2 linked regions of the Anaerobacillus alkaliphilus genome follow. The protein of the gene in region 1 interacts with the protein of each later gene in a pairwise test. Links are inferred from orthologs where the notes say so. Each region holds a gene or a part of one and is shown on either strand. Other genes may lie near its edges. The genes, in order: leuS and ligA.

What was found.
Region 2: the proteins of leuS (region 1) and ligA interact in binary tests that used the Escherichia coli proteins (3 or more experiments, as listed by UniProt). The link is inferred for Anaerobacillus alkaliphilus from one-to-one orthologs.

What each region holds. Positions count from the first base shown.
Region 1 is NZ_QOUX01000046.1:1,006,868-1,020,960, forward strand. The notes cover bases 9,271-12,339. They hold leuS (leucine--tRNA ligase), read right to left. Parts: upstream 11,980-12,339; coding sequence 9,562-11,979; downstream 9,271-9,561. Also shown: DS745_RS20110 (hypothetical protein), read right to left, coding at 1-403; rod shape-determining protein RodA, read right to left, coding at 519-1,697; putative lipid II flippase FtsW, read right to left, coding at 1,860-2,999; DS745_RS20125 (hypothetical protein), read left to right, coding at 3,168-3,398; DS745_RS20130 (putative polysaccharide biosynthesis protein), read right to left, coding at 3,426-5,066; DS745_RS20135 (HD-GYP domain-containing protein), read left to right, coding at 5,477-6,565; DS745_RS20140 (hypothetical protein), read left to right, coding at 6,663-7,193; DS745_RS20145 (BaiN/RdsA family NAD(P)/FAD-dependent oxidoreductase), read left to right, coding at 7,538-8,806; DS745_RS20155 (MDR family MFS transporter), read right to left, coding at 12,492-13,688.
Region 2 is NZ_QOUX01000025.1:37,043-54,476, reverse strand. What follows is about bases 14,522-17,434. They hold ligA (NAD-dependent DNA ligase LigA), read right to left. Parts: upstream 17,022-17,434; coding sequence 15,021-17,021; downstream 14,522-15,020. Other genes in these bases: pcrA (DNA helicase PcrA), read right to left, coding at 17,157-17,434; DS745_RS06705 (CamS family sex pheromone protein), read right to left, coding at 14,522-14,960. Also shown: DS745_RS06790 (hypothetical protein), read right to left, coding at 1-45; DS745_RS06785 (hypothetical protein), read right to left, coding at 119-880; DS745_RS06780 (hypothetical protein), read left to right, coding at 1,016-1,432; DS745_RS06775 (hypothetical protein), read left to right, coding at 1,449-1,910; DS745_RS06770 (hypothetical protein), read left to right, coding at 1,943-2,986; DS745_RS06765 (hypothetical protein), read right to left, coding at 3,068-3,286; DS745_RS06760 (ring-cleaving dioxygenase), read right to left, coding at 3,453-4,391; DS745_RS06755 (DoxX family protein), read right to left, coding at 4,555-4,953; DS745_RS06750 (hypothetical protein), read right to left, coding at 5,149-5,595; DS745_RS06745 (RDD family protein), read right to left, coding at 5,610-6,086; DS745_RS06740 (CBO0543 family protein), read right to left, coding at 6,201-6,746; DS745_RS06735 (hypothetical protein), read right to left, coding at 6,895-7,401; DS745_RS06730 (flotillin family protein), read right to left, coding at 7,472-9,010; DS745_RS06725 (NfeD family protein), read right to left, coding at 9,023-9,556; DS745_RS06720 (PspA/IM30 family protein), read right to left, coding at 9,566-10,237; DS745_RS06715 (nucleotidyltransferase domain-containing protein), read right to left, coding at 10,984-11,694; and 3 more genes. UniProt on the Escherichia coli protein: DNA ligase that catalyzes the formation of phosphodiester linkages between 5'-phosphoryl and 3'-hydroxyl groups in double-stranded DNA using NAD as a coenzyme and as the energy source for the reaction.

The sequences.
Region 1 (14,093 bases):
GAAAGGTCTTTAGAGGAACAACATTCACGTTTTTTGAAACTACAAATAATCCGTGCTGATCTTCGACCATTTGTTTTGCGTGACCGGCTAGTTTACAAGAGATGACTTCATGTCTCGTTTTTATCGCTTGAATTTTCAACGCTGTTGCAAAACTATAAAACAAGGTTCCGTCACCAAAATACTTTTCATGCATTTGCATAAATTCGTTCACTTCTGAGGCAGGAAGCATTAACAAAACATACCTAACTCTCCCGAACTCTTCTTTTGTAAGATATGTAATACGCGGATCTCGATAAGTCTCTACCTTTTCTCTTGTTTTTGAGTAAATAAATATCTCTTGATGATATGAATTCAATTGTAAAACACTTTGAGCCAGTTTTCCAAATCCAACGACTAAGTACATTTTTTACACCTCTCTTTTTTAACATCTGTAGACTTTATTCTCACAACGGTGGTAAATTCTCCTATATATAGACGAAGAGAAAGGTTGTAATCATTTGATTAACAACCTTTCTTTGTTATGCTAGTTCTTCTGATCCAAACATGTAGTGTCTTGTTCTAATGTTAACATTCAGGACAATACCAATTGCGATCATATTTGTTAATAATGCACTACCACCGTAGCTAACGAAAGGAAGTGCTAAACCGGTTATTGGCATTAACCCAATAGTCATACCGATATTTTGGAAAATCTGAAAAACGAGAAGTCCAATAATACCAGCTACTAAGTAACTACCAAAAATATTATTGCAACTAAAGGCGATAATAATCATTCGATAAAAAAGTAAGAAATAGATAACAATTAAGATTGTCGCACCGAGGAAGCCAAATTCTTCCCCAATCACAGTAAAAATAAAATCAGTATGAATTTCTGGTACAGCCCCACTTTTCGATAAAACTCCTTCAGTAAATCCTTTGCCATACAACTGGCCTGAACCAATCCCTTGCATGGCATTAAGTAGTTGGTAACCCATATCTCCTGGATCACTCTCTGGATCTAACCAACCATATATACGTCTCAATTGATGTGGCTTTATAATGCTTGTAAACAATTCAAAGAAGTTATTATGAAGCCAAATCAAGGTAGATAGAAAAGAGACTACTAAAGCACCTAGAAAGGCAAATATCTTCCACGATATTCCTGCCATTAATAACATCGTTGCCATAATACTTGCAATAACTAAGGCAGTTCCTAAGTCCGGCTGTACTAAGATTAAAAAGAAGGGTGGAAATCCTACTGCCATTACCTTTAACACGACAATACAGTCTTCTTTTAACGAGCGCTCGCGATAATCTTTAGTTATTAGGAAAAGTAAGTGTGCTAGAGCAAGGACTAAAAAGATTTTTACAAACTCGGATGGTTGAAATAAATTTCCCCCAATGCTTATCCAACGTTGGGAACCATTTCTTTCAATCCCATAAAAGTGTACAGCTATTAGTAAGACTAACCCTATGACATATAGAGGAATTGTAAAATTTTTAAACATGTCATAGTCTATTAACATTGCTCCGATCATTAACATAGACCCGATAATAAACCATACTACCTGTCGTTTCACAAAAGCTGCAGGTTCAATATTATATTGCCCCGCCATTGCTGCACTATATATAGCAAGTAAGGAGATACACATAAGTAAAAAGATTAAAAACAATAACGTATAATCTAACTGTTGAAAATATGTTTTACGTTCGTTCATGGCACTCGCTTCCTCCTGTATTTATCAAAACCACTATTGTGGACTGTTTTAAATTCCTAACTATTAATGTTATCATAGCAGTTTTATTTAAACAAAGGTATTTTTTCGGGAACTTCTCTTCTTCTTAGAATATAAAAAGGTACTTATCAAAAAAGTACCTTTTTAACTTACCTTATTTAATTCATTACTCGATTCTACTCTCTTATTCGTATATCTAGCAATGTTTGCAAGAATACCAAGACTTATCGCTGTAATCATTAATGATGATCCACCGTAACTCACTAATGGTAGTGGAATTCCTGTAATAGGTAGAACCCCTGAGACCGCTCCAACGTTTAAACAAACCTGTAAAGCAATCTGAAAGGCTATCCCAAAGGCTAACAAACTCCCAAAAGGTGTGTTGGCTCTTGTCCCAATTACTACCCCTCGGAAAACAATAATTCCTAAACAAAGAAACACAAATATGACCCCGAACAAGCCCAGCTCCTCTGCTACAATTGCTAGAATAAAATCAGTATGAGCTTCTGGTAAATAGAATAACTTTTGAACACTTTGACCAAAGCCTGCACCTGTTATACCACCGTGTGCTATGGCTATATAGGACTGAATAAGTTGATAGCCTGTCCCAGTTTCATCAGCAAACGGATCCATAAAACCGGTAATTCGATTCATCCGATATTCCTCTGATCTGGCGTAAATCCAAACAACAAAACCCGAAATACTCCCTAATGTTACTAAATGAAACATTTTTGCTCCAGAACAAAATACAATCAACCCCGCCACGGCCAATATCAATGACGCTGTACCTAAATCGGGTTGTTGCATAATTAAGATAAATATCCCTACAACAATTAATAAAGGAGGTAAGACCCCTTTGACAAATTGATTTATATACTCTTGTTTTCTCGAATAAACATGAGCTAAATAGATGATCATCCAAAGCTTCACAAATTCTGATGGCTGAAGCCTCATAAACCCAAGATTTAACCAACGTTGCGCCCCTTTAACTTCAACACCTAGCGGAGTAAGGACTAAAATTAGCAAAACAAACGATGTTAGGACGATTGGAAAGACTAATTTTTGATAGTATCTATAGGGAAACATCATAAAGAATATAAAAAGGACTCCTGAAACGATAATAAATTGTAATTGCTTTTTAAAGAAATGCAAGTAAGCCCCTTGATAACGATCATATCCAATTACATAGCTCGAACTATAAATCATGATTAAACCAAACGAGACTAGCAAGAGTACCGTTCCGATTAAAATCCAATCATTTTCTTTTTTTAACGATACTTCCATACTATCCCTCCTTGACCGATTACGTTTAATTATAGCAGACAGATATTCCTAGAAAAAGAGATTCCTTGGGCCCAATTTTTATAATTAGGCTTCTGACCTAAAACTTCCCTTTTATCTAGACATAGACTAATTACTGAGTGACACATACCTATCAAAAGGAGCGATCTTATGTACGACTATCGTCAGTTCCCTGAAAACCAGTTTTATCCTGGTTTTCCATTTTTTCCACCAGGACCTACTCCTGGCCCAACACCACCACGACCAAGGGACTTAGAGCTAAGAGTAACTCAGTTAGAAAGAGTAACACAGCGTCAAGGAGAAGAAATTGAACGGTTAAATCGCCGTCTCCGCCGCTTGGAACGTCAATTAGGCTTTGGAATTGGTGGACCACAATACTAATAGATATATTAGAGTGGCAGTTAACGGTTAACTGCCACTCTCCTGACTTCTTTGCTTCTTATTTAGAAACTTAAAGCGAGAACCTAATATCTGTCCCGCTAGGTTGGAACGTATGCCTAAATATAAATAGACAAGTCCTCCTACAGCCACGGAGACTAGTAAGACAATAAAGGCGTTTAGACGATTTTCCAACGGTAGTACAATGCTTACAGCTTCTTTTGTCACTACGACGATAACCGCCATGATTAAAGAAAAGATAGAAATAAGTAAGAACCGTTTCAGGACAAACGTATAATTGTAATTGCCATACTTTCCAATGGCCCAGATATTTACCCCCAAAGAAGTTAAATACCCCAACCCTGTAGCATAGATGGCTCCTACAGCTCCTAGTTGTGTTAAAAAAAACGTATTAAAGCTTAATTTTACAATTAAACCAGCCAGTAAACCTATAACAGCAAAGCGTTGCTGATTAATCCCTTGGAGAATTGCTGACGTTACGGCAAAGATTGAAAATAACACAGCTACTGGCGCATAGTATCGTAAAATCCACGCTCCAATTTCGATATCCTCTAGACCAAACAGTGCCCCGTAAGCAGGATTTGCAAGTAAAGAAAGTCCTATCGCAGCAGGTAGAGTTAAATAAAGAATAATCTGGTACGTTTGAGTGACTTGTCTTTGTAATAACGTTTGATCGTTATTTATATACGATTTTGTTATCGTTGGCAAAATGGTTAATGACATCGCTGTAGCAATGGAAACAGGGATTAAGATGAGTTTGTGCGCTGCTTGTGAAAATGCTCCGAATGCCTTATCAACCGCTACTTGATCATATCCTATTCCATATAGAGCCTTATTAAACGTCATTAAGTCAATCATTTGATATAAGGGAATAGCAAGTCCTACAAACGATAGCGGTAGCGCATAGGTGATTAGCTCCTTATAAATCGATGTTAATGGCAAATGATGATTTACTTTACTTTCAAGGAGTTGATTATTTAAGTGCACTCGACGCCTAAACCAATAGTATAATAACACTGTTAAACCACCAAGCGCTCCAACGAAAGCTCCAAAAGTAGCAAACGCAACTGCAAGCGCTATTGATCCATTCATGACATGGACGATCACAAATGTTAAACAAAGGATAAAGATAATTCTAACAATCTGTTCGATAACTTGAGATACCGCTGTGGGTCCCATCGACTGGTGCCCCTGAAAATATCCTCGAATTAACGACATAATCGGAACGACCAATAGGGCTACACTGACCATCCGTATAGTTAATATGACATCATCAATAGTATTTCCTTTTAGGTCCTTCCCATCTACTACTTGATTAGCAATAGGTTCTGCTAATAAAAAGAGAATGAAAAACGAAATTAGTCCAGTAATCGACATAACGATTAATCCAGATTTAAAAAGCCTTCGACCCGTTTCATAATCTCCTAGGGCATTATATTTTGAAACAAACTTTGAAACAGCCAATGGGATCCCGAGAGTAGCCACACTTAAAAGAACGGTATAGGGAATGTAACCAAAGCTGTATAAAGCTAACCCTTCAAGCCCTACGATTGCTTGAAAAGGAAATATGTAAATTAATCCTAGTATTTTCGAAATGAAGATAGAGGCTGTTAATATCAATGTACCTCTTACCAACTTAGAGTCCGCCATAAAGCACCTCTTCTATTTTAAAATTATATATAATAATGATTTATTCAAGCATTCTACTGTCATTCATTTTAGCAGTTTGTGTCACTAGGTACAACGACAAACATACATAACCAATTCGAGGTTCGATTCTTTTTGTAAACATTCTATCTAAAAAGCTATTACCTTTGGATAGTTGTACTATATAATGTATTTATTGTAAGGCTCTTTTCGTAAACATTGTACTCTTTTCTTACATAATTTATTGGCTGATATCTTCATCTAGGGTATTTTTCCGATTATTTTAAGATAAAAAAGCCCTAGTGGTAACTTCTTAGTGATTTGTGTAAAAATCCGGCTTTTGGGATTTTTACGAAAGAAACAAACTTTGCGAAAACAACCTATTGTAAACATGGATGAGGAGATACAGAAAAATGTTATATAAGCCAATCAATGATGTTGTTTCAGGTGACATTAACGGGAGAAACATCTACGGAGCCGGTAAGATAATTCTAGTTAAAGAGGATATCGTCCTAACTGTTGGGATGATTACAAAACTGAAAAAATTAGGGATTACTGGAATATTCGTTAAACATATCAATATGCCCTCTATTGAGTTGGAGGAAAACGTCTCTCAGGAAACGAAAATTGAGACATTAGCTTGTCTATACTATGTTGTGGATACAATTAACAATAACCAAGCGATCGATTTGGTCCTTATTAAAGAAAATGTTGATAAATTGATCCAAGAGATTGAGCTTCATAAGGATATATTAGTTCAACTAATAGACATTCGTTCAAAAGAAAATGCCGTATTTATCCACACTCTTCATGTCTGTATCGTAGCTACGACCATTGGAACAAAATTAGGAATTAATAAAGAAGGTTTAAAAACAATTACTACTACCGCACTTCTTCACGAAATGATCAAGAGTGATAATAGTAGAAAGCATTTAACTGAATTAAACACATTAAGTGCAGAAGTATTTACGTTATTTAGGGAAATGAAGCAAAAGGTTGATTTTTTTCTAAAAGAAAAAATACCGTTGCCTCCATATAAACCAAATCACAATAAAGACGTTCAACGTTTTGCCGAAATATTAACTGTTGCAGATTGTATCGATAACTTATCATCACAATTTTCAGATTATCCAACATTAACACCATATGAAGCCATTGAATTTATGATGGTATTAACGGAAAAAATTGTCCATATAGACGTCATGAATGCATTTATAAGGACATTTTCTGTTTTTCCAAATGGACATTCTGTGAAGCTTTCCAATTCGAAGCAAGGGCTAGTCGTTAGGCAAAATCCGGCACTTCCTACCCGCCCAGTAATAGGTGTCTATGAAGGTGATTTTCAAAATGAAGAAGTACTAACGCTAGAAGTACAGGAATACAATCTAGCTTCTATTCCTACGCTATTTATACTAGATATGATTAGTCCAAATAGTATTGCTATTGAGGAAGAAAATAAACGAAAAGAGAAATTAGCAATATTAGCAGATATCGCTGATTAAGCCCACTTACTACAATACTTGTCTCTAATTCTAGATTTTCCATTCGTGACTATGGTACAGTTAATAAATCCAAAACAAATAGATAGGAGTGAATTTGATGAAAAAGCTAGGTTTTATGTTAATCTGCTTTTTATGCGTTCTCTTAGTAGCTTGCGGAAACAACGATGAAGCTACAAATGAATCAAAACCATTAATTACATTTTTAAATGAAACAATCACTGAAAAAGATGCAGAAAATGCCAAAGTATCCGATGAGGAAACTCTAGAAGATGCAGCTAATGACCTATTATTTCAAGAAATGCTGTTGGCTGAAGCTGAAAAAGCTGGAATTACATATGATGAATTTACGTTAGATGCATTAGTAGACCAAACTCATCAGATTTTTGAATATGATCAGGAAGCCATTACGTTTCTTACTGCTAAAAGTAAACTTTACAATATAACTCCAAAAGAGTATATTGATACGATTTGGAAAGATGGCTTACGAAAAAAATTAATCGCAAATAATTACTTAATGGAATACGTAGATCTTACAGAAGGACCAGAGTCAGATATTGAAGCTCAGGTAGAAACAATACGAACCGAGCTTTTAACCAAATATGAAGACCAGATTGAATTCCATTTTTAAAAAGTTAGCTATCGTTGTTTAAAACGATAGCTTTTTTATGCTTGGAAAGCTCCTCACAGGTATAGACAGTATGAAAAAAGTTTAACAAACCTAAAATAGGGATTAGTAGATCATAAACTTTTCATGTTAAAATACAAAGGTTGTGTTTATATAAAGCAATTTTCATATAAATTGTTGTTTCTTAAATTAAGCAGTATACGCATTACACAAGGTTTGGCGGGCATCTTTTCTAGACTTTAAATTGAATTATCAATAAAACCACTTATTTTAATCTATATAATTTGTTGTAATATTCATAAAAGTTTACGAAAAGAGCCGTATTTAAAAATGGTAGGTGTTTACATATGTATGATGTAATAGTAATTGGTGGGGGGCCATCAGGGCTTATGGCAGCGATTTCTGCAAGTGAGCATGGTGCTAATGTCCTCCTAGTAGATAAGGGTAACAAGCTCGGTCGGAAATTAGCGATCTCTGGTGGCGGAAGGTGTAACGTGACAAATCGGATGGAAGAGAAAGAATTAATCGCTCATATCCCTGGAAATGGGCGCTTTATGTATAGTCCGTTTGCCGTCTTTAATAACGAAAATATTATCGAGTTCTTTGAAAATTTAGGGATTAAATTAAAGGAAGAAGATCGTGGACGGATGTTCCCGATCACTGATAAAGCAGTAACCGTCGTTGAAACACTATTAAAGAAACTTCAGGAACAACGTGTTCAAATGTGGACAAATACTTCTGTAGACGAGGTACTTTACGAAGAAGGTAAGGTCATTGGCATTAAGCTTGAAAATGGGAAAACCATTCATAGTAAAGCAGTCATTATTGCCGTAGGTGGAAAAAGCGTTCCTCACACTGGAAGTACTGGTGATGGCTATCCTTGGGCTGAAAAAGCTGGACATACAATTACGGAACTATTCCCAACCGAAGTGCCGATTACCTCAAATGAACCCTTCATTAAAGAAAAAGTATTGCAAGGTATTTCGTTAAAAGATGTTGGATTATCGGTGGTTAGTCCAAAAGGGAAAGTTCTTAAACGTCATGAAGGAGATATGATTTTTACTCACTTTGGTATTTCAGGTCCAATTGCATTACGTTGTAGCCAATACGTAGTAAAAGCTTTAAAGAAATTCTCTGTTAATACAATTGAAATGAGTGTTGATTTACTTCCACTGAAAAGTGGCGAAGAAGTATTCCAAGAATTAAGAGCTATTGCTAAAGAAAATGAAAAGAAAGCTGTAAAAAATAGTTTGAAAGGATACGGATACCTAACTGAGCGTCTTCTGCATTTTTTCTTAGAAAGATCAATGATTGATCCAAATGATACATTTGCCAATATTTCAAACGAAAAACTACGCCACTTAGCTTCTCTGATTAAGAACTTTACATTTAAAGTAAACGGGACCCTTTCGATTGAAAAAGCCTTTGTTACCGGTGGTGGTGTATCCGTAAAAGAAATAAACCCTAAAACAATGGAATCAAAGCTCATGAATGGCCTATTTTTTTGTGGGGAAGTCCTAGATATACACGGGTATACAGGTGGCTTTAACATAACTGTTGCTTTTTCTACTGGATATACTGCTGGGAAAGGTGCAGCAGATGGCGTATTAGCTTAATTTCAAAAAGAAAGGCTGACTCAAAAGATCATTGAAAAATGACTTTCGAGCTCAGCCTCTTTATTTTATATAAAACTTAATGTGGACACGTGAAATGTTTATGAAGTAAAAACATAGCCTTAAAGGGAACCTATTTACAGGTGAGACTCTCTTACGTTCCCTTTTAAAACTTTCTCTGCCATCAAATGTCACGTGAGGCTGGCTTGCGTTACCTTTTGAAACAATTTCTTGCTTCAAATGTCACGTGAGACTCTCTTACGTTCCCTTTTAAAACTTTCTCTGCCATCAAATGTCACGTGAGGCTGGCTTGCGTTACCTTTTGGAACAATTTCTCGCTTCAAATGTCACGTGAGACTCTCTTACGTTCCCTTTTGAAACTTTCTCTGCCATCAAATGTCACGTGAGACTCTCTTACGTTCCCTTTTGAAACAATTTCTTGCTTCAAATGTCACGTGAGGCTATCTTACGTTCCCTTTTGAAACAATTTCTTGCTTCAAATGTCACGTGAGGCTGGCTTGCGTTACCTTTTGAAACAATTTCTTGCTTCAAATGTCACGTGAGACTCTCTTACGTTCCCTTTTGAAACTTTCTCTGCCATCAAATGTCACGTGAGGCTGGCTTGCGTTACCTTTTGGAACAATTTCTCGCTTCAAATGTCACGTGAGGCTGGCTTACGTTCCCTTTTGAAACTTCCTCTGCCATCAAATGTCACGTGAGACTCTCTTACGTTCCCTTTTGGTACACTCTCTTATCATTTAATTCGCGACGATATTCACTAACTTATTTGGTACGACAACGACTTTACGAATCGTTTTCCCTTCAAGTTCTTCTTTAATTTTTGCATCATTTTTCGCTAGCTCTTCCATTTCTTCGCGACTAGAGTTGTTAGGCATTAATAGCTTGCCTTTCAACTTGCCGTTCACTTGAACAACTACTTCAACTTCATTTTCTACAAGCATACTCTCATCAAAAGTTGGCCAAGCAGCATATGCCAACGTTTCGTTATGGCCTAACTTTTCCCAAAGCTCTTCGGCAATGTGCGGTGCAACTGGTGCTAGTAACTTTACAAAGCCTTCAACAAGTGCTTTTGGTAATTGCTGTTGCTTGTAGCCCTCGTTAATAAATACCATTAGTTGTGAGATTGCCACATTAAAGCGTAACCCTGCATAATCCTCAGTTACCTTTTTGACTGTTTGATGATATAAGCGTTGGAACGCCTCGGTTCCCTCCGTCTCAGTAATGATTGGGCTTAGTTGCCCCTCCTCAGTTACTAGTAAACGCCAAATTCGGTCTAAGAAACGACGGGCTCCATCTAATCCATTTTCGCTCCAGGCAATCGAAGCGTCCAATGGACCCATAAACATTTCGTATAAACGAAGTGTATCCGCTCCGTGGCTTGATACGATATCATCAGGGTTGACAACATTCCCTTTAGATTTACTCATTTTTTCATTGTTTTCACCTAAAATCATGCCCTGGTTGTATAGTTTTTGGAATGGTTCTTTTGTTGAAACAATCCCTAAATCATATAGGAACTTGTGCCAGAAGCGAGCATATAACAAGTGAAGAACTGCATGTTCTGCTCCACCAATGTAAATGTCTACTGGCAACCATTGCTTTAATTTTTCTGGATCTGCCAATGCTTCTGGATTCTTTGGATCAATATATCGTAGGTAATACCAGCAACTACCTGCCCAGTTTGGCATCGTATTTGTTTCGCGTCTACCTTTTTTTCCTGAAACAGGATCAAGGACATTCAACCATTCCTGGTTGTTAGCTAGCGGTGATTCACCAGTAGCAGATGGTCTGATTTGGTCCATCTTAGGTAAAAGTAATGGAAGCTCTTCTTCTGGAACAGCTGACATAGTACCATCTTCCCAGTGAATGATTGGAATAGGTTCCCCCCAATAGCGTTGACGACTAAATAACCAATCGCGCAGACGGAAAGTTACTTTGCTATTACCTTTCTTCTCTTCTTCTAACCAAGCAATCATCTTCCCAATTGCTTCTTTTTTCGTTAACCCATTCAGGAAGTCAGAGTTCACAAGTGTGCCATCACCTGTATATGCTTCTTCCTCTACATTCCCACCAGCTACTACTTCAATAATCGGTAGCTCAAAGGCACGAGCAAACTCATAGTCTCGCTCATCGTGTGCTGGAACTGCCATAATAGCTCCTGTTCCGTATGTTACTAATACATAATCAGCAATCCAGATCGGTAGTTTTTCACCATTAGCAGGGTTAATGGCATAGGCACCTGTGAAAACACCTGTTTTCTCTTTCGAAAGTTCTGTACGTTCTAAATCACTTTTCATCGAGATTTGCTTGCGGTATTCTTCAACCGCTTCTTTTTGTTCAGCATTCACAATTTGATCGACAAGTTTATGCTCGGGAGCTAATACTGCATAAGTAGCACCAAATAACGTGTCAGGACGTGTTGTAAAGACTGTAAACGTTTTGTCATGGCCTTCAATCTCAAAATGAATTTCTGCTCCTTCAGAGCGACCAATCCAGTTACGTTGCATATCCTTAATGCTCTCAGACCAATCAAGTTCTTCAAGATCGTCTAATAAACGGTCAGCGTAAGCTGTAATTTTTAGCATCCATTGCTTCATCGGGCGGCGTTCAACTGGGTGTCCACCACGCTCACTTTTTCCATCAATCACTTCTTCGTTTGCTAAAACTGTTCCTAAAGCAGGGCACCAGTTAACCGCAACTTCATCAATATAAGCAAGATCCTTCTCATACAATTTTAGAAAAATCCATTGCGTCCATTTGTAGTAATCTGGGTCAATCGTACTTACTTCACGATCCCAATCGTAAGAGAAACCTAGTGATTTGATTTGTCGACGGAACGTATCAATATTCTTATTTGTAAATTCAGCCGGATCGTTCCCCGTATCAAGTGCGTATTGCTCAGCTGGTAAACCGAATGCATCCCACCCCATTGGGTGAAGCACATTATAGCCTTGCATACGTTTCATTCTTGAAAGGATGTCTGTTGCTGTATAACCTTCAGGGTGACCAACATGAAGCCCCGCCCCTGATGGGAATGGAAACATATCTAATGCGTAAAACTTCTCTTTGGTCTCGTCTTCACCTGTTTTAAATGTTTTGTTGTTTTCCCAATACGTTTGCCACTTTTTCTCTATATCTTGATGTGAAAATGACATGTAAATAACCTCCTTATTTTTCTCTTTATGTATTAGTAGTGTAAAGCTTCGAGTATAGACTGTAAAGTTGTGGTAATTGCTTTTAAGACAAAATAAAAAACCTCCCACCACTAACGTTAACGTTAGGGACGAGAGGTTATTAACAAAATTATTCCCGCGGTACCACCCAATTTAGTGTTGGATACACTCACTTATTGACACCGTAACGAGGCCAGACGTCAAGAGCTACTATTCGTTCACCCTTGCAACTTTAAGGCGAGTTCATGGACTTTGTGATTGACTTGCACCAACCGTCAATTCTCTAGGTCACGAGGTTCCATTACTACTCCTCATCATTGTTTTTACTAGATATAGAAGTTATGATTAATAACTCATAATTCGTATTGTATAAATTTGTCGAATAAAAGTCAATAGCTTATTTCACATTTTTGTCAAAGTTTTTATATTTTATACAACATGTCATAATTGTGAAATATTTTTTTTGGAAAATGAATATAATCCAAGACCTTTCATTAACTTGCATTTGCTTCTTTGTGAACTGCTGTACCTACTAGATGACGATCGTACAGGTAAGTAGAGATAAAACCCACCATGAAAAACATCATTAATCCATAGAATAATGCTTGCATTCCAAACAAATCAACCACTACACCACCCAAAAATGGTCCAACCATTCTACCAGCAGTAGCTACACTATTTACAACACCCTGATAGAACCCTACTTTTCCTTTAGGGGCTAACTGGTTAGCGATTGTTGGTATCGCTGGCCAGACAAACATTTCCCCAATCGTTAATATGATCATCGCAACAACAAAAACTAGAAAAACTTCTGCTTGAGCCACGACGAAAAATGCGACCATAAAAATAGCAAGACCAAAATAAATCTGCCCCTTTAATGTATGGAACCATTTTTTGATCATTAGAGAGATGATTGGCTGACCAAGTACGATTAAGGCACCATTCACAGTCCAGATAATGCTATATTGAGTTAAGCTAATACCTAACGCTTGTGTGTGAACAGAGATCGTTGATTGCCATTGAACATACGCAATCCAGCAAATAATAAAGCCGATACATAAAATTAATAAAGCCTTAAATCTTGCTTTGTTCTCCACTGCTAACCCTTGTTCAAAAATATTCGTTTGTACTGTTTCTGACGGATCTACCTTAATATTTCTAAAACCAAAGAAAGCAATTAAGAAGAAGATAATATACATAAATCCGTTTGCAAAAAATACATAATCAAACCGAAACGAAGCTACAAGACCTGCTAGCGCTGCTCCAACAGCAACACCGAGGTTCTGAGCAACATAGATGGCGTTAAAGGCTTTTCTACCTCCTGCAGGCCAAACTGAACCGGCCATCGCATACATAGACGGGTAGGTGATCCCTGATCCAAAACCTAAGCCAACCATTAATACAACATAATAAATCCAAGTGTGATAAAATGCTAACGTAAATGCGCTAACCATTGTAATGGTTATTCCCAATAGAATGGTTTTGTACCCACCAATTCGATCAAAAAGTCGTCCACCAAGCAAATTACCAACAATTCCTGCTCCTGCATTTGCCATTAAAACAAGACCGGCAACACTCAGTGATTTCCCCAACTCTTGATGAATATAGATCGTGTTAAGTGGCCACAAAAAAGAAGCGCCTGTTACGTTTATCACCATTGCGATGACTAGTAACCATAACGCTTTAGGCATAATGACCTCTACCTCTCTCTTTATCTCTATCTCTTATTTTCTTATTTCGTATCTCTAAGAATTGTATGTTATATCTCTATATTTAGCAACGCAGAATTTTGTAGAAAAATGTTACTTTCGAGATGGTCAGAGGCTTCAATAACTAAGCCAAGTTTTTACCAACGTATAGTAGATAGTGCTGTTAACAGACTTTGTTGTTCAGAAACACTTATATCCCAACTAGAAACTTCTTGCCTAATCGTCGTGAGATTGCCATATCCTTTTACAAATCCGTTTAATCTTGCGACCAAGGTTGAATTGTGAAATCTTTCTATACTTGGATACACTTCCATTAACCTTTTTACTGCTATTGGGTATCTTTTTAAATAATATTTTTGATGATAATCCTCGGCTAGTGTAAAACCA
Region 2 (17,434 bases), on another replicon or contig:
TAGTTGTCTATACAAAGGATCCATTATATCTCTTTCAGCACTCATCGTAGTCCTCCTATGCTTTAAGTTTTTATTTAGCTAGTCTTATATTTTATAATCATCAAGTGTAACTGCCAATTTATTGAAATAGATTTACGAGTCTCTTTCCTAACAATGAGAGTAACGTAGTATACCGTAAAGTAGATACATATAATACGTCATTCATAGTCATGTCATGCTTTCGTCTAAACATAGAAAGCATCAACCTTTGATCGTTTGTGCCGTCAATTTTTCCAAAGAATGTTTCACTTGGAGTCTCAACTTTTACCCAAGTTCCACTCCACATTCTTAAATTCGTGTACAACGTTTCCTCAAAAAATTGCTGAATATACACATCTCTTTTCGCTACTGTCTCTCCAAAATTAGTTAATAATTTATGACGTAAATCATTATCATAAATAAAATATTGATGGCTATTGTCATAGTTCGGGATGCCTGTTGGAACATTGGCAGACTCAATTTGTTCATAAGGAACCCAAATTCGATCCTTTAAGTTCGTTAACATGACAAAATCTCGTCCAACGGCTGTCACTTTTCCCAAACTATATCGAGTTTTCTCTCCTAGCTTAGAATAGATTTCTACTTGTTGATTTCGTTTCATTTTAAAAAATTTCTTCAGTAGTAAAGGCCTCTTCCTTTCCGGTGCAGCTTCGGTAATTTTTCTAAAATTGACTTGTTCCATATATTCATTAAAAATCCTGATTTCTTCTGTAGACGTTGCTCCAAGAGGCGAACTAAACCGCTCTCCTTTTTCATGAAGTGCATTGATCTTCTTCGGCTCGTTCTTTCTTTTCTCTAACAGCAACTTCCTATAATCATCGAGACGTAAGCCTGTTCGCATGAATTACCTCCTTCCTACTACTTACAAAATCTAGATATTATATGTATAAACGAGAGGATAGGAATAGACAGTAGCATATTTCTTACATATGCATAAAACTATCTTGATAAGGTTTAGTCATATGAGGTGATGTTTGTGGGAATTTTATTGTCCGTCTATTTTTATTTTAATTTTTTGTTTGCCACCATTTCCTACCTTTACTTATTGAAAAGACGTAAGCTAATTGGCTTTCATCTAGGTATGAATATCGCAATGGTCGCTGGTGGAGGAATGGCAATCTCTTCAGGTGTTATTTTAATTAACGAGTTTCCGTTGCACTATATGGAAATAACGTTTATTTCTATTCTCATTGGGATGGCGATCGGCAGTTTATTTGGGGGGGTGTTTGATTATCAAACATTACTAACAGGGTACATCAATGGCTTAATGATGGGAATTATGGCACCGATGGTAGGGGCAGCTGCATCAAATAGTTTGATATTCATTAGTTTTTTTCAAGTTTTTATTATCGGCTCCTTCATTTTGGTCATGATTTCTTCGAAAAACGCTTAAAGAAATGGAGTCCGACATGATTAATTTTCTTTTAGTAACTCTATTACTCATTAGTGGTGTCATAAGTTTCTATTCTTATAGACAGTTATATCGGCACAAAAATTTATTTAGTGATCGCTTCGGATTCAACGTTGCTCTCACAGCGAGTACAGCGGTTAGTCTTTCGATTTCGATCCTGCTTTTTTTATTGCACCCTAACATCCATCTTGTCGGGAGCATTAATATTCTACTTGGCATTTTCATAGGCTTACTGTTCGGTTCTTTGGTAAACACACAAACGATTGTCGCTGGTGTTTACAACGGTGGGGTTAGTGGAATTATGGGAACAATGATTGGTGCCGTTGCCTATGACCCTTCGATTTGTGGTCTACCTTTTACTGAGAGTTTGCAACAAACGACCGTTATGTATTTTGGAATTGGTAGCTTTATATTGTTCCTATTGACCATTCGGTTACTCCATTTTTCACTGAGAGTGTAGAACAACATCAAGACAAGAAAGGAGGGATCATTGTGAGTGAATATACACAAGGAGGTTGTTGGAAAAGTAAAAAAATAGATGAGAATGGCAATCAAGAATATTTCTATATGAACTGTACTCACGCTAAATTAATGCAACGATTATTGCAACAAGAAAAGGTTCTCCACTATCTATTGAAAAAAAGCGTAGCAGTAGAGCAAAATTACGAAGAGCTTCAAGTGAAGCTTCATCATCTTACAACATCTTACGAAACACTTGTGACCTCCAATAAAATAACATTGGAAAAATTGTCGCATCTTGAAACGAAATTGTTAGATTACAAGAATTTAGAAAAGCAAATGGACACTTTAGATAACCTTACGAAACAGTTAGCGAAAAAAATAAGTGGGCAGCAATCGACCTTCACCGATATACACTCTTGGTTCCACGTGGTAAAGAAAGGAAAAAAGGAAATTAACAATAAACATAGTCAATTGGATGACAGGATGACCAGATTACAAAAACAAACCGATGAACAAAAATTGCATTTGGAACAAAGCTATAATTCCTTTTCCTCACCGATTCCTAAGGATACTATAAATAATGACACGAGCCAGCCTAAGGAAGCTATAAATAATCACTCGTGCCTTCCTATGGAATCGAAACTTAAGGAAACTATTAATAATCACTCGTGCCTTCCTATGAAATCGAATCCTAAGGAAACTATTAATAATCACTCGTGCCTTCCTATGGAAACGAATCCTAAGGAAACTATTAATAATCACTCGTGCCTTCCTATGGAATCGAATCCTAAGGAAACTATTAATAATCACTCGTGCCTTCCTATGGAAACGAATCCTAAGGAAACTATTAATAATCACTCGTGCCAACCAAATGAGTCGATCTTAGAAATATTATTTAACCTCCCCCCTAATTTCCCTGTTCATAGTTTGTATATAGAAGGAAATTCCGTTGAGGTTAGTCGATTTATTTCGGTAGATCCGGATCAACAAGTAGCTCAATTTGCCTTAAATAATAAAATTAAAACGTTTGATTGTGAAAAAATTAACGGCATTGAGTTTTCACCTAAAGCTTGATGGTGATACAGTTTTTAAAAGGGACGAATAGAAACAATGAAAAGAGAGGATAAGTCTATCCCCTCTTTTTGTGTAAAAAAATTAATCAGCTTCTACTGGTAAAAAGCAAACACCGTTAATATCTGCTACTTCAAATACACAAACTTCACAATTCGGTCCGTTAAAAAATACTAAATCCCCGGTCATCGTAACATAATTAACAAGAGGTACTTTTTTTCCTCTTAGGTAAATCTCAGCAACTGGTGCACCTGGCGCAAGCTTTCTTAAAATATCAAGTACTCCACCGTTATTAGTACTCATCGTATCTCCCCTTTAACTTTATTACCTTTTTTCAAAGGTTACTATACTATATTTGGTAATATAATTTTGGCTTGGGGGTTTTATACATTTACTTTTAATTTGATTTAAACATCCTAAAATTTCAAATAGATTCGGTGCATTCCATATTCACTTCAAGATCAGTCCTTTAATCTAATTTTCTTACCTCAAGTGGTAGTAGATGTTGCTCGAGCTGTTCGCGATGAACTTCATATTGAGCTGGTAACTTTAAATTCTCGCCCATAGTCTCAAACGATTCGTCATGTGCAAAGCCTGGGGGATCCGTCGCAATTTCAAATAAGATTTCTCCAGGCTCTCTAAAATATATCGCATTAAAGTAATTTCGATCCTGAACTGGAGTAACCCCAAAACGGAAGCTTTCTACGTGTTGCTTCCAATCCAATTGATCTGCATCATCCTTCGCTCTCCATGCTATATGATGAACAGTGCCAACACCCATTTGCCCCTTACCGGTTGGCTTCATTTTCAAGTCAATGATATTTCCGATATCGTCAGTGGATTGAAAACGCAAGTACTCCCCTTCTTTACAAACTTTCTCAAGCCCCATGATTTTCTCGAGCATGATAGCTGTCTGTTCGGGATGGTTGGAAAATAACGTTGCTCCACCAAAGCCTTTAATCGCTACATCAGATGTCACTTCACCAAACTCCCAGTGATTTTTTTCACCAGCTTCTCTTTCAACGATTTCTAAACGTAAACCATGAGGATCTTCAAACTCTAGGTATGTTTCGCCAAAGCGAATAGTCTCCTTGTAATCAATCTTAAATTTTTCAAGGCGTACTCTCCAGAAGTTTAATGCACCTGTTGGCACCACGTAAGAAGTAACACCAACCTGGCCGTCGCCAATTCTTCCTTTATAAGCACCTGCCCACGGAAAGAAGGTAATGATTGTTCCTGGACTACCTCCTTCGTTTCCAAAGTATAGATGGTACGTGCCAGGATCATCAAAGTTGACTGTTTTCTTAACTAAGCGAAGACCTAAAATTCCAGCATAAAAATCTACATTTTCCTGTGGGTGACCGACGATTGCTGTTATATGGTGGATACCTAGTGTTTTTTTAGTCATGTTATCTCCTTTCATCAATAGGCAAGCGCAGGAAAGAAATGATCCTGCGTTGCTAGCTTCTTCTTACTCTTGTTTTACACACATTGAAGACTAATTAATCGTTTGATTAGTATTACTTAAGTTTTATCATCTATTACTCATTATATCTCGAAATCAAGATATATTACCATAAAAGTGCATCAAGCGCATATTGACCAGGTCCGATTAAGGCAATACCAATAGCAACTGCGATTAACGTTAGATTATATTCATATCCATTCTGAGTCACCCATAAACCGTTTGCTCCGTGAACCTTCACAATTGCCACTAGCATTGTTCCTGCAAGTAACACTGCTGCTAAAGGAGTTAAAAGCCCTAATATAAATAAGATACCTCCAACAAATTCTCCTAACCCTGCAAATAATGCCATTGTAACTCCTGGTTTTAATCCTATCGAAACAAGCCAATCGCCCGTTCCTTTTAACCCATAACCACCGAACCAACCAAAAAGCTTCTGTGCTCCATGACCAATAAATAAAGCACCGACTACTACACGAATAATTAATAAACCTAAATCTTCCATTCTAATTCCTCCTAAAGTTGTTTTTATCTTGATTTCAAGGTATATACTCAAAAAATATCTTGAATTAAATTATCTTGAATTTAAGATAATATTAACCCCTTATCTCAACCATGTCAAACATTTTTTCTAACTACAAAAAAAATAGGCTTCAGATGAGCCTTAATCCTTTACCTTGCTATACTCATTACGAATGAATTAAAGTCCCTTCGCAACGACCTTTTTCTCTTGTTTAAAGACAATGAGAGAGATGATCACCCCTAGCTCAGCGACAATAATATAAAACAGAAAACTTTCGAGGCCCAAGAATGTTGCCGCTACCCAATCCCCTTCTGAATGGGTACTCACTATTTTTGCGAACAATGTATCAAGTATTGAATATTGATCGCTCAGGTAAAAGCCACGGTACAATAGAAGTAAGCCACTCAGATAAAATGGTAAAGAAATTAGTAAAGACTTTACTCCTCTCGTATTAACCGTCCAAGCCATCAGAAGAGGAAAGATTGCTAGAGTTATAAAGATAATCAACTGAAGCAATGTTTGGTTTTGAATTAACTCCGACATTTCGATTGGTAGGACAAACTTCCAGTAAACTCCTACAGTGAAAAAAAAAGCAATTGTGTAGGAGATAATCTTTTCTAACATTTTCACCTCTCCCCTTAATATAACAAGAATGTTTTAGAATATTGGTCATACAAAGGCCGTTTTCCTTTTTTAAAAGAAAAGAAGATTGTCGGAAATAAAAACACTTTCAGCATTTCTCTTTTTGCATACTGACTTTTACTTATCTCGTTGGCATTTTCATCCCGTAAATATAAGCCTACCATCTTCATCCCTACCGTTTGCTTTGAAAACATGGGGATTATATATTGAACAACGATTGCCACGATTCCTAAGACAATCCAATTAATCACAAACAAATGAAATTCATGCTCCCAAATATATTCCCGAATATAAAAGAGATTACTAGTGTCAGGGGCATTCGATTGGTGAAACATCCACCAAGTCATTAGAATTCCAGATATAATTAGAACCACTGCCAATGTGATGAGATCGTAAAAAATCGCCAACAACCGCGAAAAAAAACTAGCTTGATACTTTTCATCGAGGAATTTATTTACCCATTTTTCTTCCATCAATTAGCCCTCCTTAAACGTGTTCTCACTATATATACGAACAAAAGCGTAATAAGTTTCAAGTCATTGCTGAATATTCAGAAAAAAAGAAAGACACTTACTTTCGTCTAAAGGTTAAGTGCTTTTATGATAAGAGTTTCCGATGTATATTTTATTCGAAATCAAATATATCAAAAAATAAATTGGGAACGAATAGATATGTTTCCAAGCGATTGGCTTATATAGTTCGAGCCAAATAAACAGGGGTTCTCCCACATATGAAGTTAACCCTGCAAATATCAAGCCTTTGATATAAGGGCTTAGCTTCGGTTTAAACTGGATCAACCCCATGATGACAATAGGCATTAAGGTTGTATCCCACGGAAAAAATGCTGGAATTAACGGAAGCGGTGCATGTGTATAATACCATAATCCTAACTGGACACCGATCGAATCCAAAAACGTAGAAAGAAACATAACAAAAAAACCAACTGTTAAAAGACGTAACGTGCTTTCTTTTCTCCTAAAGATAATCCATAATATCCAAGGGATGATAGACAAACCAACCCCAATCCACCATTGCCACGTAAATAAAATAGTATCCTTCCAGATGTCCAATTTTTCATAGGTTTGTATACTTACTTGCTTGTACAGTTCTTCAATTTTTTCTTTATTATTCACTCATCAAACCTCCAGCGAGCTCGTCCTTAAAGAATATGTAATATAAACACAAACTAACCTAAATGTCACATTTTTAATATTCCATTTTTAGGAAGTTGCTATTCATTTAGAAAAAAGAAAGAAGACCCGCTTGGCAGGCCTTCACTTATTACTGTATCTCCACAACAAATGTATAAGAAACGCGCCCTTTGGCTTTTTCCTTGCCAAAGCTAGACCAATTGGCAACTACTTCGTAGATGTATCTGCCTTTTGTATCGGGTAGTTGAATTTCACTTTCTTTTACCGGAACTTCTACCTCTCTGTAGTCTGATTCCCATAAAAATACCTCTAGAGAAGGCTGACCTTCTAGTTCAATTTCTACTTTCGAATTCGGAGCTAACTCCAACGCTTCAAACCACTCAGCAATTTGGTTTGGGGATGCTGCGTCCGACATGATTGTTTGATTGTTCGCTTCCCACTCATAACCACCACGAACCATTTCAATTTTTATATCACCAGCATGAGCATAGCCCGGAACAGCGGGTGGAAAGTCATAACTTACAGCATGTGGATCTACCTTCACAGTAACTCCATTATATTGATGTTCATCGCTTTTCCCGCAACCTACAATGATAACGGACGCTATTAAGATCATTACTATTGTTCTGATCGTCATTTTGATCACCTCTAGCTATTAGTTTTACTAGATGAAGAAAAGCCAGCCTCTAAAGGCCGGCTTTTACATCTTATTCTTCTGTTTTCGGTTGCTCCACTGGAGCTTTTGATGCTGCTAATTCGTTTGATAACTGGTCAATGCTTGCTCTCACATTGCCTTTACCAGAGAAGTTCTCAATCAACTCTTTAACATCAATGCCAGATGAAGCTTTTAATGACTCCTGTAATGTTGACATTAAGTTTGTTGCATATCCAGTGACTTTGTTCGCACCGCCATTTTCGCCGCTTGAACCTGTGTCAACAACTGTGATCTTATCTATATTAGCTAGTGGACTAGCAACCTCTCTTGCATATGAAGGAAGCATTTCTAAGATCATATCAAGCATAGCCGCTTGGCCGTACTTCTCGAATGCTTCTGCAATCTTCTCTTTCGCTTCCGCTTCAGCAAGACCTTTTAAGCGGATAACTTCTGCTTCTGATTGACCTTTTGCACGTTCAGCTTCGGCTTTCGCAATACCGTCAAGTCGAATTTTTTCAGCTTCGGCTTTAGCCATGGCTTCAATACGGTATTTGTGAGCATCTGCTTCAGTAAATTGTTTTGTTTTATCTGCTTCAGCCGCTTGCTCGACTGAATAACGATCCGCATCTGCCTTTTTCTTAACTTCTGAATCGTATTGTTTTTCACGTCTAAGAATCTCTTTTTCTTCTAATTCGATTTGCTTTTGACGCTCAATAATTTGAATTTGCATTTGTTGTTCCATAACTTCTTGTTTCGAACGAGCTTCTTCTAAATGGTACGCTTGGTCAGCTCGTGCCTTTGCTACATCTTGTTCTCTACGGAACTCAGCAACTTTTAATTTATTTACCTTTTCAGCTTCTGCAATTTCCGTTGCCCTTTCTAATTCAGCACGTTTTGCTTCTTTGTCAGCTTCAGCACGCTTAATTCTCGTTTCTTTATCTGCTTCCGCCGTGGCGATGTCAGCATCACGCTTCACTTGAGAAATCCGTGCCTTTCCAAGTGATTCTAAGTAACCATTTTTGTCACGAACATCTTTAATTGTAAATGAAACAATGACAAGACCCATTTTCGCTAAGTCTTGTGATGCAACTCGTTGAACTTCTTGCGAGAACTTCTCCCGATTTTTATAAATTTCTTCAACCGTTAACGAACCTAAGATTGAACGTAAATGACCTTCTAATACTTCTTTTGCTTCATTTTCACGATCTGCTTTTGTTTTCCCAAGAAACTGCTCGGCAGCTGTGGCTATTTCACCAATTGAGCCACCAATCTTTATGATCGCTGTTCCGTCAGCCATAACAGGTACACCTTGTTCTGTGTAAACCTCAGGAGTAGAAACATCAATTTTACTAGATAATAGACTTAAAGATGCTGATTGATGGAATACTGGAAAAACAAATGTACCACCACCACGAACAATTTTTATTTTATTGCCAGATTCGTCAATGTTAACATTTTTTCCGCCTAAATAACTACCTGTTACAATTAAAGCCTCATCTGGACCAACTGTACGATACTTTGTTACAAATACACCAATAAGAGCTAAAATTAAAAATGCTACAATACCTACAACAATATAAATTAAATCCATAATAACCTCCAATTAATCGAATTTTTCATGAGGCACCACATGTAATACCCCGTTTTTCACTTCAATTACTAATACATCTGTATCATAAGGAATCGCATCATTTTCGAAGCTCACCGCAGACTTGGCGATGTTACCACCGTGTCCTTGGATCATTACTTCCCCAAAACCATCGACAGGTATCGAGGTAATCACCTTACCAATCCGACCTTTTAGATCTTCATCAGAATAGGCCATCGTCGCCTCCGCTTGAGAAAGTGGTATTAAAATGAAAACATTTAACAACGTCACTAAAATGAGTGCAGTGACAAGAGAAGCCAAAAAGACTATAAAACTATGAACGGAAGTTAACCTCTCCATCAAATAAGCCATCGCACTAAAAATTGTTATAAACGCCAAAACGACAGTTGGATTTACGGGACCTTCAGATAATGACTCGAAGATCCCTTCTAATAAATCGCCGAACAAGATATAAAGTAATGTTAAGCTCGCACCAATAATTAGCGCATACATATAAATTGTTTCTAAGGTAAAGCCAAAAAGCTCCATTGATTACCCTCATTCACTGTTAAGTTTTTCTTTTAACCGGGCAAGCTCAAGGTCAACGCTGCTCTCTTTATGAAGGGCATCTAGCTCCTTATCTAAGCTTTGGTTTGCCACTCGTAAGTCTTCACTTGCCTCAGCTTCAGCTTCGAATTGCATAACCTTCTTTTCCATACGCTCAAAGCCTTGCTTAGATCCTCCGTTATTCATCGACGATAACGAACGGTTCATCTGTGCTTTTGCTTTCGCTGCACCAGCTTTCGCCTTCAATGTATCTCGTTTTAACTCCATCTCACGGAATTCTGATTTCATTTGCTTCAGCTTTTCTTTTAAGTCTTCTGCTTGAAGTGCCGTACTGCGGTGAAGTTGTTCTAACTGTACATATTCATTTGCTAATCGTTGCTTATCTTCTAACGCACGTCTTGCTAAATCTTCATTACCGCTTTGTAACGCTTGTAATGCTTGTTGTTCACGCTTCTCAACCATGTCTCGTGCTTCATTGACCTTTTTATTAAACAACTTTTCTTCGGCAATCATTTTTGCCGTCGCTGCTTCCACCTCCCTGATTTCAGCACTCATGTCTCTTACATACTGATCTAACATTTTTTCTGGATCCTCCGCTTTGTCAAGCGCACTGTTAAGCTCAGAACTAACTACCGTCTTAATTCGTTTAAAAAATTCAAACATAAAAACCCCTCCTTATTTAGTAAATTTCAACTTAAATGAAATTATAACTTTTTATAGTAGTATTTACGGTTTTTTACAAAGTTAGGTTTCATTATTTTAAAGAAAAATGTTTGAGATATAGGTGGATATGTTTTGTTGCTAACTTTGAGCTAAATTTTTTATGTGATAGCCAAGAATTGCATGCGCCTACATCATTCTTACTTACGATACTCTCCTAGTTACTGGAAAATAAGAGCGGCAAGATCATTCTTGCTTACAAGATTCTCCTAGTTACTGGAAGATACAAGCAACAAGATCATTCTAGTTTGCAATATTCTCCTAGTTACTGGAAGATGCGAGCAGCAAGATCATTCTCACTTACAACTTTCTCCTAGTTACTGGAAGATACAAGTAGCAAGATCATTCTTGCTTACAACATTCTCCTAGTTACTGGAAGATACAAGTAGCAAGATCATTCTCACTTACAACTTTCTCCTAGTTACTGGTAAACACACGCAGCTAGAGCATTACCGCTTACAACTTTCTCCTAGTTACTGGTAAATAAACGCAGCAAGATCATTCTCGCTTACAAGGTTCTCCTAGTTACTGGAATATACCAGCAGCAAGATCTCCGCCGCTTACACAATTCTCCTAATCACTGGAAAATACCAGCAGCAAGATCTCCGCCACTTACACAATTCTCCTAGTTACTGGTAAACACGCGCAGCAACGTCGATCTAACCTACACTAAAACCTACAATACAACCTCAACTATTCTTCCCTATCGAAAACCCCTCAAACAATCTTCCTCCATAAGGACGTAGAACATCTTCGACTAGGTCAGCAACGTCTGCCTTATCCCCCGTCCGATAAAACAGATCAAATGACTCAAAATACTGTTGAGCGAACTGTTCATCAAACTGCTTCAACGTCCGCATGACCCATTTAGAGGAACCGATCCAGTGCCCGTTAGTTCTTAATACAAATTCACTAACAAGTTCTGTTAAAGTGTTGGCAATCTGTAATTCCTCCGATCGGTCAGTTGCGCCAAGCAAATCATCCAAAGCGTCAGTGATAAAGTACCTTTTTAATCGAATGATTTCACCCGACCACTTCTCTGGTCCTTTTGCCAGCAACTCATTTGCCTCGTTCTTTATGTCAACAACAATCCCATTGTCCTTAAGAATTACTCCTTCTGACACCATCCTCGGTAACGTCGGTCGCGCCCTTTCACAATCACTAACGAAAAATGGTTTATAAGAATCTAGATTATGTACAAATACCTCTATCGGCCAGCCAAACTCTACCAAAGACTCTCTATAGGAATGAGACTGATTGCGGTCAAATATGACAATATCCAAGTCGGAAGTTGCGGTTGCTTGGCCACTTACAACACTACCTGCTAGCAAGGCTGCATCGCAGTTAGGGTGAAACTTGCTAACGAATTTTTTTGCTGCATGAATTGGCAATTGCTCCATTTCTTCCTCCTTCGACACCATTTCTCTTATTCTAACAAAAATGGAAAAAACACACCATCTAAAGGTGTGTTTTTTCCACAAATAATTATATTTTACTAGTTTTTACACTATCAAATTCATCTAAGATTTCTTGCGATGGTTCTTTACCAATTAAGCTAACGACCATAATGGCAATCCAGCCAAAGATAAATCCTGGAACAATTTCATATAGGTCGAATAAACCACCTGATAGCTCACTCCAGACAAAGACTGTTACTGCACCAACGATCATTCCAGCTAATGCACCATTTCGAGTCATGCGTCTCCAGAACAATGCTAGAATAATGACAGGCCCAAACGCTGCTCCAAAGCCTGCCCACGCATATGATACTAGATCTAGTACTGAACTTTCCGGATTGTAAGCGAGGATAATCGCAATAATTGCAATTAAGACAACCCCTGCTCTACCGACCCAAACCAGTTCAGTTTGACTAGCATTTTTTCTAAAAATAGCTTTATAGAAGTCCTCAGTAATCGCACTTGAAGATACTAATAATTGTGAGTCAATTGTGCTCATAATTGCTGCTAAAATAGCTGCCAGTAAGAAACCAGATACCCAAGGATTAAATAAGATTTGGGTAAATAGGATAAATACTGTTTCATGGGCGCCATCAGCAATCGCATCTGCTGGACCATTTGCTGAGAAGTAAGCAATCCCAACAAATCCAGTAAAGATTGCTCCCATCAATGCTAATACCATCCAACTCATCCCTACTAATCTAGCTTTAGGAATTTCTTTAGACGATTTCACAGCCATAAAACGCGTGATGATATGAGGTTGACCAAAATAACCTAAGCCCCAAGCAGCTAAAGAAATAATCCCCATCGCTGTTACACCAGCAAATACATCTAGATGAGCTGGGTCCACATTCCCTACCGCTGAAACCGTTGCACTCCAGCCACCCATTTCAGCAATAGCAACTATCGGAACAATGATTAGAGCCAAGAACATTAAGATCCCTTGGAAGAAATCTGTCCAGCTGACTGCTAAAAATCCACCTAAGAACGTATATGAAATAATTACAATAGCACCTATCCATAATGCCTGAGTATAAGTTAATCCGAATGAAGCTTCAAATAAATAAGCTCCTCCGACAAGACCTGAAGATGTATAAAAGGCGAAGAAGATTAAGATGACAAATGCAGAAATTACCCGAAGAATTTTTGAGTCATCTCGAAAACGGTTTTCTAAGAAATCAGGTACTGTAATAGAGTCTCCTGCAATCTCAGTGTACTTTCGTAAGCGAGTAGCGATAAACTGCCAATTTAAGTATGCCCCAACAGCTAAACCTACGGAAATCCAAATCGCTTCCATACCAGCAATATATGCGTACCCAGGTAAACCTAGCAATAACCAACTACTCATGTCAGAGGCACCCGCACTCAACGCGGCGACTCCCCCACCTAACCTCCTTCCTCCTAGAACATAATCTGATAAATTGCTAGTCATTCGATAAGCAAAAAGACCGATTGCCAGCATCCCAACTAAGTAAACTATAAACGTAACTAACGTTGCTGTTTCCAATGTTATTCTCTCCCTTCAGTAAAATATGTGATGACAGATAGCACGATTAGTAATGGCATCGGAATAAATAACCAAAACCAGGTTGCTGCTGATAATGCGTGCTCCATATTTCCACCTCCTATTCCCCAGACACATTTTTCCTATACAGCTTTATACATTAACTAAAAAGCACTGTTAACCTATACATATAAGAAGATAGTTGATAATATAACACAAAGTAATTAACCGAACAGTCGGAAAGTTAGCAAAATAAAATTCTATTAGTATAATTATTCACCTTTTATGCCGAACAACGCATTTTCTCCTGTATATAAGAATATAAATACACCTAACTAAATTTAAATAAATTTGAATTTTTTTTGAACAAAGTATAAAATAGCTTGATTTTTAATTTTATTTCTATATAATTTTATTTCTTTTTTCATTACAAAAAAAAAAATAAATCAGTCCAATTGAACTGACCAATTTCACACCCACAATCTTAGGCTTATTCCTTTACTTCCATAGCAAAAAACGACTATCACATTGATAGCCGTTTCTGTTTTTAACGGTAAATATGCACAAAAGGTTCTTGTTCTGAGTGTCGGACAATAATACTCTCAGCGCCTTCTAACGATGTTAAGTAGATTTGAACCGTTAGTGTGGTTGGAAAATGTTTTTTCATTCGATCGGTTATATATTGACTCATTGCAATAATTTCTGCTTTGCTGCTAGTTTGTAAGTTAATTGTAATCGTTAACTCTTGAAGTTGATCGTTTTTATAGCGACCTTTGCCTACAACACCTACATAATTGTCAAAGAAGCCGTCGATGTCCTGCTTAAAGTTCGCAAAGCGGTTGGCGTCTTCCCGAAAATCCTGTGTGGCTTGCCTTGACGGATAAAAGTAGTACGCTTCATTAATGGTTTCCCAACGTTCAATACGTTTCCCTGGTTCAATCACTGTCATGGCCATAAATGTCCCAGGTACTAGTGATCTCCGAACTTCTTCTTTATAAAGGGCAATCATAATTGGAACATTAGCTAGGTTGTCTCTCTCACGAACTCGGTTTAATACTTCAATCGCAATTCGTTTTCCTTCTGCCAATATGTCCTCTTCATCTAAAGGAACTTCAAACGATGGACCACCAACCTCCGTTTGATAGTAATACATTGAGTTTAAAGAGATCCCCAATACTAAGCCACCTAATTCAAGAGACCCGCCGTCTTCAACACCCTTTAAATAATTGTGTTCCATAATATGAGACAAGTAAGACGGTTGATTTTCATGTTTTTCTCTCTCCGTATCGCCTTCTCCTAACGGTGGATTTAAGCCTTCACGATGGCTTTCCATTTCTGGATTGTATCTTCGTAGCCATCGATTAATTAATGATCCCTCTAAATACTGACCTTCCTGAAAGAAATATTGATTTTGCGAAAACCTCGTAGAAGCTAGCTCCATTAATCCAATTTCTAGTTGATTAATATCAATTCGATTAAACACAGCATGTGGCACTAAGCCTCTAGCTTCACTATGGCGATAATCTCCTTCATGCAGAACTGTTCGGTAATAGTTTTCTGGTGTATTTAAATTTGGACTAATAATAACCTGCTCATCATCTTCTGTATCTTCAATAACTATAATTTCTTCTTCTTTTTCGAGTACCCCAATACATCCCGATAAAAAAAGTGTCGTTATCGCTAGTACACTTACGAAACGTTTCAAAATGACACCCTCCTCTACCTAAACACAGCTCGGAGGATGACTCGTAAGCCACCCACCCGACTATTTATTTAATTCTTCCACTAATCTTTCTTCATTCCAAATATCAATACCTAAACTCTCTGCTTTCGTTAACTTCGAGCCAGCCTTTTCCCCAGCAATTAAAAGATCGGTCTTGGCACTAACACTGCCTGTTACTTTACCGCCCAGTGCCTCAATCTTTTCTTTTGCTTCTTCTCTTGATAATATCTCTAGCTTACCAGTTAAGACAATTATTTTGTTTAAGAAAATCGAATTACCAGAAACTTCAATTTTCGGACCTTTATATTCTGTATTTACTCCAAGGGATTTTAACTCTGAAATAAGTTCCCCGACCTCTGGGGTATTAAAGTAGCGAACGATCGATTCTGCCATCTTAATACCGATCTCATTTATTGCAACTAACTCTTCTTCACTTGCCTCATGTAATCCATCAATGTTCTCAAAATGCTGTGCCAGAGTCTTCGCCGCTTTTGCACCAACAAAACGAATCCCTAGACCAAATAAAAGTTTTTCTAATGAATTCCCTTTAGACGTTTCAATTGCCTGTAAGAGGTTGTCTACAGATTTTTCACCCATTCGTTCAAGATTTAGTAATTCATCTCTTTGTAACTTATATATATCAGCAACATCCTGAATTAATTCATGTTCAAATAGCTGGGTGATCACTCGTTCTCCTAAGCCATCAATATTCATCGCGTTTCTTGAAACAAAGTGAATTAGACCTTCACGAATTTGAGCTGGACATTTTGGATTAATACAACGAAGGGCTACCTCTTCTTCTAAACGCACCAATTCACTTTCACACGCAGGACAATGGGTAGGCATATGAAATTCTACTTCTTCTCCAGTCCGGAGTTCCTCAAGTACATTTACAACCTCAGGAATAATGTCACCCGCTTTTTTAATTACTACTTTATCGCCAATTTTTAAATCCTTTTGACGGATTAAGTCTTCATTGTGTAGTGAAGCTCTTTTTACAGTAGTCCCAGCCACTTGTACTGGTGTAAGAAGCGCTGTTGGAGTGACAACTCCAGTACGACCAACACTTAGCTCAATCCCCTCCAAGGTTGTCACCACTTCTTCAGCAGGGAATTTATAAGCAATCGCCCATCTTGGGCTTTTCGCTGTAAATCCAAGCTTTTTTTGAGCCTCTAATGAGTCTACTTTTATAACAATCCCATCAATTTCGTATGGCAGATGAGGACGCTTGTCTAACCAGCTGTCCACATATTCAATAACCTCATCAATGTTCTTACAGTGTCGTGCTTCTTTGTTTGTTTTTAAGCCTAACTGACTCATATATTCAAGAGCTTCAGTATGGGAAGAAAGCTCTTTATCTTTGATTTGTGCAAGCGAATATAGGAAAATATCTAAATTCCTCTTTGCAGCAATTTTTGGATCCAATTGTCTAAGAGACCCCGCCGCTGCGTTCCGCGGGTTAGCAAATGGTTCCTCACCCGCTTCTCGTTTTGCTTCGTTTAACTTCTCAAAAGACTTCTTGGGCATAAAAGCCTCACCACGAACCTCTAAATCGACTGCTTCTTTTAACCTCATCGGAATGGAACGTACTGTTTTTAAATTATTTGTGATGTTTTCCCCAGTTGTACCGTCTCCTCTAGTTGCCCCTAGGACAAAGCGTCCTTTTTCATATTTCAGTGAAACTGCTAGCCCATCAATTTTTAGCTCACAAGCATAAGTTACAGCACCACCAAAGCCTTCAGTTACACGGCGATCAAAATCACGAAGATCTTGTTCGTTAAAGGCATTCCCTAAGCTTAACATCGGAATTTCATGTTGAACCTTCTCAAAATGAGGTAGTGGTTCACCACCAATACGGACAGAAGGTGAGTCTTCTGTAATTAAATCTGGGTACTCATTTTCAATCTGAATTAGCCCGTTCATAGCTTGATCATACTCGGCATCAGACACAATCGGTTTGTCCAATACATAGTAATGATAACCGTATTCCTCAAGCTTTTCCCTTAATTCAGCTAATTTATTTTCAGCTTCCATACGATCCATTTTTTTCGTCCTTTCCTTTGAGAATGTAGAGATAATGTAGAATTAAGAATGTAGAATGTAGAATTTTTTCGTAGTGCTACGAAGCATTTCTAAACATTCTACATTCTGCATTTTACATTCTACATTCTACATTTACTAAACTTTGTTTATCGGCGCAAATTTAGCTGCTAGACGTTTGATACCAATAGGTTGTGGGAAAGCAATGTCCAGTTCGACATTCTCACTAGAACCTTTCATACTAACGACTGTTCCTATGCCCCATTTTTTATGCTCAGCCTTGTCGCCTACTTGCCAAGAGAATTGATCGCCACCAGTTGTTGTCATTTGCGGACGGGAAGATGCCATCATTCGTTGTCTCTGTGGAGCGGCTGCTGGGCTAGGTCTTGATGTTTTCGCCCAAGCTGGTGCTTCTT